DNA from 2 places in the Streptomyces sp. NPDC026538 genome. Region 2 is predicted to be linked to the other one. Evidence: riboswitches for the same ligand, from Rfam matches in the RefSeq annotation. Region 2 holds a riboswitch; the other holds the start of a gene.

Region 1 (5,922 bases), on a different contig from region 2:
GGGCGCCCTGTCGCGCTCCCGGGCGCAGGAGTGGGTCGACGAGGCGCTGGCGCGCGAACTGGGGCTGCCCGAGGAACAGTGAGGGGCGGCCCGCAAGGATGCCGCCCCTCACCCGCCCCCATGGCCTCAGGCCACGGAAGCGATCCGCATCCTGATGTCGTCCGGGGAGAGCGTCCCCTTGGCCGTCACGTGGTCGCCCGACGACTCGCCGCGCAGCCGCCGTCCGATCCACGGCACCAGGTACTCACGGGCCCAGTGCACGTCGTCGCGGCGGACCTCCAGGGTGCCGCGGGGCGGCAACGGCGGCCACGGCTGGTCCGGGTCGGCCGGCACCTCGACGCCGAGCGCCTGACCGGCCCGCAGCGCCACCCGCGTGTGCCCTTCGGGAGACAGGTGCAACCGGTCGCCGTCCCAGGCCCGCCGGTCCTGCACGGTCTTCAGGGACCACAGGTCGAGAACCGGGCAGCCGTACCGGTCGGCGACGGCCCGGACATGGCCGTTGTAGGTGGCGATCTTGCCGCGCAGATGCTTGAGGACGGGCACGCCCCGGGTGTCGAACCCGGTGGTCACCAGAACCGTGCCGACGGCCTCGGTCAGTTGGGCCACGGCCCGCTCGAACCGCTCGGCCACCTCGTCGGGGTCGGTGCCGGGGCGGATGATGTCGTTGCCGCCGGCGGAGAAGGAGACCAGGTCCGGGGCGAGTTCCAGGGCCTGCGGCACCTGGTCCGCCACGATCTGGTCGAGCAGTTTCCCGCGCACCGCGAGGTTGGTGTACTCGAAGTCGCCCTCGGGCCGCCGGTCCGACAGCAGTACCGCGAACCGGTCCGCCCAGCCGACGAACGCCCCGTCGGGGCCTGGGTCGCCCACGCCCTCGGTGAAGCTGTCCCCCACCGCCACGTACGACCCGATCACTGATGCATTGTCACTCTTCGAATCGTCTGCCACGTCGGACCATGATTCACCTTCGACTGTGACCTACGCGACCGTAATAAGGGGTTGACGAACGGTGACATAAGACACGCCTAAATACTCGACCAAGCCAGGAATAAGCCTCCGAACAGCGGCGTTGAAGCGTCGATCGCCCGAAGGCCGGACCCGGGGATCGGGGGTCCGGCCTTCGCAGTGCGTGTCAGATCGGTGGGGGTTCCGGGTCAGCCGACGGCGAGGCCCTTGGAGCGGAGGTAGCCGACCGGGTCGATGTCGGAGCCGTAGTCGGGGGTGGTCCGGATCTCGAAGTGGAGGTGCGGGCCGGTGACGTTGCCGGTGGCACCGGAGAGGCCGACCTGCTGGCCCGCGGTCACGGTCTGGCCGACCGAGACGGAGAGCGCGGACAGGTGGCCGTACTGCGCGTAGTAGCCGTCGGCGAGCCTGATGACGACCTGGTTGCCGTAGGCGCCGCCCCAGCCGGCCGTGACGACCGTGCCCGCGCCGACCGCCTTGACCGGGGTACCGGTCGGGACGACGAAGTCGACGCCGGTGTGGTAGCCGCTGGACCACATGCTGCCGGCCACGTGGTAGCCGGTGCCGACGGTGCCACCGGTCACCGGGAGGGCGAAACCGGAGGCGGTCGTCGTCGACGCGTCCGCGGACGAGGCCGCGTTCGAGGCCGCGTTCGAGGACGCGTTCGAGGACGACGACGAGGAGGGGGCGGAGGACTGCGCGTGGGACCGCGTCTGCGACGGGGAGGAGTCCGGGCTCGGGGTGTGCGTCGTCGCGGCGTGGCGGCCGCCGAGCGTGAGCCGGAGACCGGGGTGGATCAGCGAGGGGTTGTCGCCGACCGCCTGCCGGTTGTCGGCGTAGAGCCGGTGCCAGCCGCCGTCGAGGTGGTGATCCCGGGCGATCTTCGAAAGGTAGTCGCCGGGCACCACCGTGTAGACGCGGCGCGTGGAATTCGCGGTGCCGGAATCCTGGACGACGGTCTTCTCGACGGTCGGAAGCGACTGCGTGGTCTTTTCGGAAACGGGCTGCGAGGTGGCCGCGTGGGCGCCGGTGGCCCCCATGAGCGGCAGGGCCAGCGCGGCGCCACCGGTTCCGGCGACTGCCATCGAGCGGGTGAAACGCTGGGACTTGGGGCGGCGGTGCTTACCCTTCGCGGGCATGACGCATTCCTCTCCGGCGCCTGCGAGGTGAGCTGTCGGGTTCGGGCTGGAGCTGCCCGGCCACGCGGGAAGACGTGGCTACACCCCTAGCCGTCCCGGGAACCGGAACAGGCGGTATACCTGGTGGGTCCCCCGCTCCTGCCGGGCACGGGTGAGTGTGTGTGGGGACTCCGGGCGGCGGCAGGATTAGGCGTTCCGTCCGGATGCGTGGCGAACGTAAGCGAGTAGGACGCACGTAAACAAGCACCAAGTTCCGTCTGTCCGAGTTTCGCTTGATCCGTTACGGGAATTCCCGGTCACCCTCCGTGAATTCCGACCTTACGCGCTTTTCCAATTCTCCTGAAAGGCAGGGGAATTACGTGAACATGACGCGCGACGGACGGTCACGAATATGACGCTCCTCACGCACGTCACGCCACGTCCCCTTATTCCAGACCGAGTTGTAATGAAGGCACCAATTCGGACAGAAGGCTCAGATGCGACGCAGCCGGATAACCGTCGCATCCAGGTCACCGCGCAACTCCGTACGCAGCCCGTGGTGCAGCAGGACGGCACCGCGATGCACTTCGCCCGTTTCGCGGCATTCGTACGACGCGGCCGGGTCGAGCCCCCGCAGCCGCAGCGCCGGGATCGGCTCGCCGTAGCTCTGCGCCTGGAGCCAGGCGAGGACCACGGTCTCGTCGCCGAGCGTGTACTGCACCGCGCTGAGTCCGCCGGTCGGCGGCCGCAGCCGGAACTGGTCGCCGCGCTGCACCAGGGGCCGGATGTCCTTGTAGAGCTCCACCCAGCGGCCGGCCTCGGCCAGCTCGTCCTCGGTCCACCGCGAGAGGTCGCCGCCGACGCCGAGCGCCCCGGCCATGGAGCTGACGAAGCGGAACCGCAGGCTGCTGACCCGACCGTTGAGCTGGTGGTTCGGGCTGTCGGTGACCCAGGCGGACATCACCCGGGCCGGGTGGATCTGGCTGAAGCCGTGCTGGATGGCGAGCCGGTCCAGCGGGTCGGTGTTGTCGGAGGTCCACACCTCGTCGGTGCGGCTCATGATGCCGAGGTCGATCCGGCCGCCACCGCCGGAGCAGGACTCGATGGCGACGTTCGGGTGGGCCGCCCGGATCCGGTCGAGCAGGGCGTACAGCCCGCGCACGTGGTCGACCCACAGACGCTGCGGGTAGGGCTCACCGGGCCAGCCCGCGTCGGTGAAGCAGCGGTTGAAGTCCCACTTGACGTAGTCGATCGGGGCGCTGGACAGCAGGGTGTCGAGCTGCCGCCAGAGGTACTCCTGGACGTCCGCGCGGGCGAGGTTGAGGACGAGCTGATTGCGCAGTTCCGTCCGCTTTCTTCCCTGCTGGTACTGCACCCAGTCGGGGTGCGCGCGGTACAGGTCGCTGTCCGCGTTGACCATCTCGGGCTCGACCCAGATGCCGAACTGCATGCCCAGGGCGTGTACGTAGTCGGCGAGGGGCCCCAGGCCCTTGGGGAAGCGGTCCGGGTTGGGCGTCCAGTCGCCGAGGCCCGCGCGGTCGCTGGTGCGCTTGCCGAACCAGCCGTCGTCGACCACGAACAGCTCGACACCGATCGCGGCGGCCCGGCGGGCGAGGGTGGCCTGCTGCTCCTCGGAGATGTCGAAGGTGGTGGCCTCCCAGGAGTTGAACAGCACCGGCCGGTCCCGGTCGGCGTCCGGGATGACGTACGCCCGCTGGTAGGCGTGCCAGGCCCGGCTGGCCCCGCCGAAGCCGCCGTCGGTCCACAGGCCCGCGAAGACCGGGCTGGTGTACGACTCGCCCTCGGCCAGCATCAGCAGGCCCGAGTCGTCGTAGCCGGCGCCGCCGGTGATCTGCACGCGCGCGTCCGGGAGTTGGGCGACGGCGATCCGCCAGGAGCCGGACCAGCCGAGGGCGCAGCCCCAGACCTCGCCGCGCTCCTCGGTGGCGTCGGTGTCGAGGGCGACCCAGGGCAGGTGCTGGTGGCTGGTGTGGCCGCGGCGGCTGCCGATGACCTTCTCGCCGTAGGTGAGGGGCGCGCGGGTCAGGCGGGACTCGGCGGCCCAGCGGCCGTGCAGCTGGGAGAGGCGCCAGCCCTCGCGGTCGGGGAGCGTCCAGGCGGCCGGGTCGGCGCGCAGCAGCTCCAAAGACACGTCCCCCTGGTTGTCGACGGTCACCCAGCGCTCGACGACGTCGCCGCGCATCCGGTAGTGCAGGGTGATGAGGATCCCGTCGTCCCGGAAGCGCAGACGCAGCTCCTCGTCGGCCGCGTCGCCCTCCGTCTCGTACGCCTCGAAGGTCCACTCGGTGCCGCGGCGCTCCTCGGTGCGCACGGAGAGCGCGGGGCGGACGAAACGGGGACCGCCCTCGACGGGGTACTCCTCACGGCCGTCCAGCGGGGACTCGAACGGCCAGTAGCCGGGTAGCGCCCGGGTGCTGAGCTCCTCGGCGTCGGCGAGCCCGATCTTCGGGCCCCAGTGCAGGTGGAGCAGTTCGTCGCCCTCCGTGAGGTGCAGCGCGTAGCTGCTGCCTGGGCCCGACAGGAGCCAGGTACGACCGTTTTCGGCGATGTCCACCACGAGAAACCTCACACAGGTGCCAACAGATCCGCTCAAGCACCAACATCATCAAGGGCACGGGCCGTCGGAGGCAACGCCTGTGGACAACTCATTGCCCGTGGAAACCGATGTCGTATGGTCGATCCAGTGCCCGTCGACGAGCAGCGCCGACGGGTCCGACCGGGAGGAGCCCCCGTGACGCAGCAGGTCCCGTCGACCGAGCCCGAGCTGGCCGGTGTGCGCAACTTCCGTGACGTGGGCGGCCTGCCGACCGTGGACGGGCGCCGGGTCCGGCACGGTGTGCTGTTCCGCAGCGGGCATCTGGCGCACGCGACGGAGCAGGACGCGGAGTTCCTCACCTCCCTCGGCCTGCACACGATCTTCGACTTCCGCAACGCGGCCGACCAGAAGCTGGAGGGCCCGGACGTCGAGCTGCCCGGCGTTCGGAACGTGAACCTGCCGCTGACCGACCCGGCACACGGCGCCGAGTTCTGGACGATGGTCCGCGAGGGCGACATCGAGCAGCTCCGCGGCCTCCTGGGCGACGGCAAGGCGGCGAACCGGATGGTCAGCTCGTACCGCACGATCGTCAGGGACCGCACCGAGGAGCACTCGCGCGTCCTGCACGGGCTCGCCGAGGACAGCGTCCCGGCGCTGATGCACTGCGCGGCCGGCAAGGACCGGGCGGGCGTCTCCATAGCCGTGACGCTCCTGGCGGTGGGCGTGGAGCGGGACGCGATCCTCGCCGACTACCTGGAGTCCAACGCCAAGCACCGCCGCTACAGGGTGCGGCGCAGCGGCGGCGGGGACAGCGCGTACAGCCCCGAGGTGATGGAACTGCTGAGCCCGCTCTTCGAGGCCCGCGCGGAATATCTGACGGCTGCCTTCGAGAGCATCGAGAAGACGTGGGGTGACGTCGACACGTACCTGGAGCAGGGCCTGAAGCTCACCCCGGAGACCCGCGAGCGGCTGCGCGGGCGCCTGCTCGACTGAAGCCGGCCCAGGACGGGAGTGCTCAGCCCTTGCCGCCGACGGCGAACAGCAGGTAGAGGAACGCGGCGAAGACGTGCCCGACAGCGATGTAGATGATCAGCCGGACCCACAGGGCCCGGGGGAACTTCTCCTCCATGTTGCTCATGGCAGCTCTCCGGTGATCGGCCCCAGGCACAACGCGGCCAGGGGACTCTGCAGCAGGGTGTGGACGAACAGCAGCTCGACGCCGTCGTGGTCCTCGGCGGCGAGCCGGTGCGGGGTGAGCGAGTCGAAGTGGGCACTGTCACCGGGCGC
Region 2 (5,922 bases):
ACCGCCGACGACCTTGTAGGGCAGGCCGACGCGGATGAAGATCTCCTCGAAGACACGGGACTGCGCGTTGGTGCGGTAGAAGACGGCGACATCGCCCGCCTTCGCCTCGCCCGCGTCCGTCAGACGGTCTATCTCGTCGGCGACGAACTGTGCCTCGTCGTGCTCGGTGTCGGCGACATAGCCGGTGATCTGTGCGCCCGCGCCCGCGTTGGTCCACAGGTTCTTCGGGCGGCGGGACTCGTTGCGCTCGATGACCGCGTTGGCGGCGGAGAGGATCGTCTGTGTGGAGCGGTAGTTCTGCTCCAGGAGGATCGTCGTCGCGTTCGGGTAGTCCTCCTCGAACTGGAGGATGTTGCGGATCGTCGCGCCCCGGAAGGCGTAGATCGACTGGTCGGCGTCGCCCACCACGCACAGTTCGGCGGGCGGGAGGTCCTGCTCACCCGGCGGTACGTCCTCCTCGTGCGCGCCGGTGCCGACCAGCTCGCGCACGAGGGCGTACTGGGCGTGGTTGGTGTCCTGGTACTCGTCGACCAGGACGTGCCGGAAGCGGCGGCGGTAGTGCTCGGCGACATCCGGGAAGGCGCGCAGCAGGTTGACCGTCGTCATGATCAGGTCGTCGAAGTCGAGGGCGTTCGCCTCACGCAACCGCGACTGGTACATGGCGTAGGCCTGGGCGAGGGTCTTCTCGAAGCCGTCGCTCGCCCGGGCGGCGAAGTCCTCCTCGTCGACCAGCTCGTTCTTGAGGTTGCTGACCTGGGCGCTGAAGGACTTCGGCGGGAAGCGCTTGGGGTCGAGGTCCAGGTCGCGGCAGACCAGGGCCATCAGGCGCTTGGAGTCCGCGGCGTCGTAGATCGAGAAGGAGGAGGTGAAGCCGAGCTTCTTGCTCTCCCTGCGCAGAATCCGCACGCAGGCGCTGTGGAAGGTCATCACCCACATCGCGTTCGCGCGCGGGCCGACGAGGTGCTCGACGCGCTCCTTCATCTCGCCCGCGGCCTTGTTGGTGAAGGTGATCGCGAGGATCTGGCCCGGGTGCACGTTCCGCGCGCCGAGCAGGTGCGCGATGCGGTGGGTGAGCACGCGCGTCTTGCCGGATCCGGCGCCGGCCACGATCAGCAGCGGGGAACCTGCGTGCACGACCGCCGCCCGCTGGTTCTCGTTCAGCCCCTCCAGGAGCGCGGCCGCGTCCAGGGCCGGGCGGGCGGCGCCGTCGCGGTAGTAGGCGTCCCGGTCCGGGGGCGCGTCGAACTGCCCGCCGAACAGGTCGTCCGGAATCGGCTCCGGTACGTGCTCGTCCTCGGGCGGCGGCGGGGGTCCCTCCTCGTGGCCGCGCGGGGGCTGGAGGCTCGCCAGGAAGCTGTCGTCAAAGAGGCTGCTCATCGCTCTCCGAGTCTAGGGCGCCCCACCGACAACCGGTCCCCACCCCGGAAACTCACCCCGGTCACCCACCAGAATCGGCCCCTCACGGTCAGCGATCACACACCGTGAGCACGGGTGTCCCCGTCTGCCGGGAGTGCTGACCACCCGGCCGCACCGGACAAGTGGCCGCATACCATCCCCGATCAACCGATGCACCCGAGCCGCAACGCCAAGGTCACGAAAATGTATCGGGCATATCGCACATCAAACTTCACACAGAGCACACGAGTTGGCTACCGTGCCGAGCAGGCCGTACGACCCCCACCGGCGAACGTCGCCGGGCCGCACGGCCTCCGCCGAGTCCAGGGTGCCACCGCGCGCCCGGAGCCGGGGACCCACACCGAACCTTGGGGTGAATCGGTCCCGCCTTCCCACCGGGGAACGGACCGTAGGGCAACCCTTCCGAACCACCCGCCCGAACCCGACAGCTAACTCGGTAGGCGGAGCATGGAAGGAGTCGCCCCCGTTGGCGTCGCACCGCAAGTCGCGTCCGTCCGCAACGCGCGTAGCAGGCATACGCACCCCCGCCCTGGCCACCGCCGCCCTCACCTCCGTGGCGCTGCTCTCCCAGACGGCCAACGCCGCGCCCTCCGAGGACGGCAAGCCCAGCCTGGAGGAGGTCGAGAAGAAGGTCGACGCCCTCTACCGACAGGCCGAGTCGGCGACCGAGAAGTACAACGCGGCCAAGGAGAAGACCGGCAGGCAGCGCAAGCAGGTCGACACCCTGCTCGACGACGTCGCCGAGCGCACGGACCGGCTCAACAAGGCGCGTGAGGAACTGGGTTCCTTCGCCGCGGCCCAGTACCGGACCGGGGCCAGCGCCCCCGAGACGGCGACCTTCCTGCTCGCGGACAGTCCGCAGGACTACTTCGACCAGACGCAGCTGATGAATCGGCTGACCTCGCGCCAGAAGGACGCGGTCGACGACTACGCCACCCAGCAGTCCGCGACCATGGCGAAGCGGCAGGAGGCCGCCAAGAGCCTGGAGACGCTCACCGAGACCCAGGACGACCTCAGGACCGCCAAGACCACCGTCCAGACGAAGCTGGCCTCCGCGCGGGATCTGCTGTCGCAGCTGACCGCCCAGGAGAAGGCGCGGCTGGCGGAGATCGAGAAGAAGCAGCAGGCGGAAGCGGCACGCAAGGCGGCGGAGCTCGCGAAGCAGCAGGCGGCGGCCGCGAAGGACACGTCGTCGACGTCGACCTCCAGCGGCTCCTCTTCGTCCTCTTCGTCCTCTTCGTCCTCCTCCTCGTCCGACTCCGCCTACGGGACGAAGGCCGCCAAGGCGATCGCCTTCGCCCGTGCGCAGGTCGGAAAGCCGTACGTCTGGGGCGCCACCGGCCCCGGCTCCTACGACTGCTCCGGCCTCTCCCAGGCCGCCTGGAAGGCCGCGGGCGTCTCCCTGCCGCGCACCACGTACGACCAGGTGAACGCCGGCACCACCGTCTCCCTCGCCGACGCCCAGCCCGGCGACCTGGTCTTCTTCTACGACGACATCAGCCACGTCGGCATCTACATCGGCGACGGCATGATGATCCACGCCCCGAAGCCCGGCGCGTACGTCCGGGAGGAGTCGATCTACTACGGCGGCGAGTCGATCATCCACAGCGTGGTGCGACCGGCCTGAGGGGCGCCGGCGTGCCAGGGGGGCGCGCTGCGATGGCGCGTGCGCCGAGCGCGTGTGGTGAGGGCGACCGTGTTTCCGATGGGGATGACGGCCGCGGCGACGCTGTCGGTCGCGGCCGCCGCCGTGCACGTCCCCTGGCCGAGGTGGCCGGGGCGGGTGCGGGTCGCGGTGGCGGCCTGGCCGGCGGTGGCCGCCGGCGCGGTGGCGGTCACCCGCGCCGCGCTCGCGAAGGCTTCCTGAGGGTCACGTCCACAGCACGGCGATGAAGATGTTCGCCATGGTCAGCAGGCCCACCAGGCCGAAGGCACCCTTCTCCACCTTCTCGTCGTCCCGCTTCACGTAGACGAGCCCGAGGATCACGATCAGCAGCGCGAGCTTCACGCCGATCTTCACGGTGTTGACGTGGTGGTCGTCGGCCTCGTTGAGGCCGACCAGGATCACGCCGGTCACGAGCATGGTGAACGCGCCGTGCAGCATCCCGGGGACGAAGCGGGCCGTGCCCTGGCCCATCGCCTTCATCTGGGTGAGGAAACCGCCGAGGAGCGCGGCGATGCCGATGATGTGCAGGCCGACGAAGAGATGGATGAGTACGCCCATGACCCCGGAGCCTAATCAGGGTCCCCCGGGGCGCCGGGCACCGGCCCCTCCTCCCTCCGCACCCACCACCGCCCGCCGCCCATCGCCCGCTACCCGCCACCACGGCATCGCATATATGCACCCCATAGCACCCCGCGCGCCCCGCTCGCCCCGGAACCGCCGCTTCGGTCATCCCGCCCCGTGAAGCCGACGACTCCGCACCGGAATCCCGGTCACATACCGTCGGGTAACGATCCGGTCACACCAATTCCGTGCATCGCGTTACCAGGCCGACACAGACCGGCCTAGCGTCCTCCCCCAGGTGACCGACTCCCCACCGCCGCCCGGGCCAGGGGCGGCAGTCGGACACCACCGCCGAGAAAGTCCGGCGGCGGCCCGCTCCCCCTGTGCGGGCCGCCGCCGGACGCGTAATCCGCACCCCGCGGCCGTATACGCGCTTCCCCTGGCGTGCGTACGGACCAGACGGCGGTCGTACGAAAGGACGTGACCAGTCCAGGTGGCAGCGCACCGCAAGCCCCGACAGCGCTCGCTCAGCGGCAGTACGGCCCGCACGGCCGCCACCCTCGCCCTGGCGGGCGCGGCCACCGCGACGGGCTTCGAAGGGACCGGACACGCCGAGCCGCAACTGACACCGGCGCAGGTGAAGACCAAGGTGGACCAGCTGTACCAGGAGGCCGAGGCGGCCACCGAGAAGTACGACGGAGCGAAGGAGAAGGCCGACACCGCACAGCGGCGGCTCAAGGCGCTCCAGGACGAGACCGCCCGCAAGCAGGACAGGCTCAACTCCGCGCGGGACGCGCTCGGTCTGGCCGCGGCCGCGCAGTACCGCGACGGCGGTATCGACCCGGCATGGCAACTGGCGCTCTCCAGCGATCCCGACCGGTACCTGGACAACGCCGCGTTCGCCGAACGGGCCGGTGCCGCGCAGGCCGGCGCGGTGGCGCGGGTGCGCCGACAGCTGCGGGAGATCGAGCAGCTGCGCGGCGCGGCGCACGTCGAGCTGACCTCGCTGCGGTCCCGGCAGGCCGAGCTGAAGCGGCAGAAGACCGCCGTCACCGGCAAGCTGGCCGAGGCCCGGCGGCTGCTGGACCGGCTCTCGCCGCAGCAGCGGGCGGCGGTCACGGCGGACGGGGACTCCGCGCGCGCCTCCCGTTCGGCCTCCGGCGCCCGCGCCACCCTGGCCCCGGGCAACGTCGCCGCCCCCGACTCCCGGGCCGCGGCCGCCGTGGCGTACGCATACTCCAAGCTCGGCAGCCCCTACGTCTGGGGCGCGACCGGCCCCTACGCCTTCGACTGCTCGGGACTCGCCCAGGCCGCCTACCGCTCCGCCGGCGTCTCCCTCCCCCGTACCACCTACGCCCAGATCAACGCCGGCCTCCGCGTCTCCCGCTCCGAACTCCAGCCGGGCGACCTGGTGTTCTTCTACTCGGGCATCAGCCACGTCGGCATCTACGTCGGCAACGGACAGATGATCCACGCCCCCAATCCGTCGGCGCCGGTACGGATCGCCCCCATCGACGAGATGCCGTTCGCCGGGGCGACACGGGTGGTGTGAACCCCGTCGGCCACCATGCGGATCCGGGACCTCCCGGCGCCGGCTCAGACGAGGCGGCGCGCCGTCGCCCAGCGGGTCAGCTCATGCCGGTTGGACAGTTGCAGCTTCCGCAGCACCGCCGACACATGGGACTCGACCGTCTTGACGGAGATGAACAGCTGCTTGGCGATCTCCTTGTAGGCGTAGCCACGAGCGATCAGGCGCAGGACCTCGCGCTCACGCTGGGTGAGGCGGTCGAGGTCCTCGTCGACCGGCGGGGCGTCGGTGGAGGCGAAGGCGTCCAGGACGAACCCGGCCAGCCGCGGGGAGAAGACGGCGTCGCCCTCCTGCACCCGGAAGATCGAGTCGACCAGGTCGGTGCCGGTGATCGTCTTGGTGACGTAGCCGCGGGCGCCGCCCCGGATCACCCCGATCACGTCCTCGGCCGCGTCCGACACGGACAGCGCGAGGAAGCGCACCGGCCGTTCGGCGTCCGCCGTCAACGGGGCGCACCGGCGCAGCACTTCGACCCCGCCGCCGCCCGGCAGATGCACATCGAGGAGCACCACCTCGGGCCGGGTCGCGGTGATCACCGTGACCGCCTGGTCGACGTCGGCGGCCTCGCCGACCACCTCGACGCCGGTCTGCTCGGTCTGGCCGATCTCGGCCTGCACACCGGTACGGAACATCCGGTGGTCGTCGACGAGGACCACGCGTACCCGACGCCCGGCCTTCTCCGTGCCTTCCG

Evidence for each region. Region 2 has a riboswitch for cyclic di-AMP ahead of ACZ4N4_RS20960 (C40 family peptidase). Riboswitches for the same ligand answer to the same signal wherever they lie in the genome.
Region 1: it holds a riboswitch for cyclic di-AMP, as region 2 does, so the genes downstream of both, ACZ4N4_RS19905 (M23 family metallopeptidase) here and ACZ4N4_RS20960 (C40 family peptidase) in region 2, are expected to answer to the same signal.

Annotation. Positions count from the first base shown of each region.
Region 1 covers NZ_JBVHQG010000004.1:640,310-646,231, forward strand. The annotation lists gene ACZ4N4_RS19895 (TetR/AcrR family transcriptional regulator) at 1-82, shown strand, start outside; gene ACZ4N4_RS19900 (SGNH/GDSL hydrolase family protein) at 127-912, opposite strand; gene ACZ4N4_RS19905 (M23 family metallopeptidase) at 1,152-2,099, opposite strand; cyclic di-AMP (ydaO/yuaA leader) riboswitch at 2,104-2,263, opposite strand; gene ACZ4N4_RS19910 (alpha-galactosidase) at 2,572-4,656, opposite strand; gene ACZ4N4_RS19915 (tyrosine-protein phosphatase) at 4,831-5,628, shown strand; gene ACZ4N4_RS19920 (DUF6126 family protein) at 5,651-5,773, opposite strand; gene ACZ4N4_RS19925 (helix-turn-helix domain-containing protein) at 5,770-5,922, opposite strand, start outside.
Region 2 covers NZ_JBVHQG010000005.1:109,718-115,639, reverse strand. The annotation lists gene pcrA (DNA helicase PcrA) at 1-1,377, opposite strand, end outside; cyclic di-AMP (ydaO/yuaA leader) riboswitch at 1,701-1,874, shown strand; gene ACZ4N4_RS20960 (C40 family peptidase) at 1,883-3,043, shown strand; gene ACZ4N4_RS20955 (hypothetical protein) at 3,122-3,283, shown strand; gene ACZ4N4_RS20950 (hypothetical protein) at 3,287-3,640, opposite strand; gene ACZ4N4_RS20945 (C40 family peptidase) at 4,137-5,195, shown strand; gene ACZ4N4_RS20940 (response regulator transcription factor) at 5,240-5,922, opposite strand, start outside.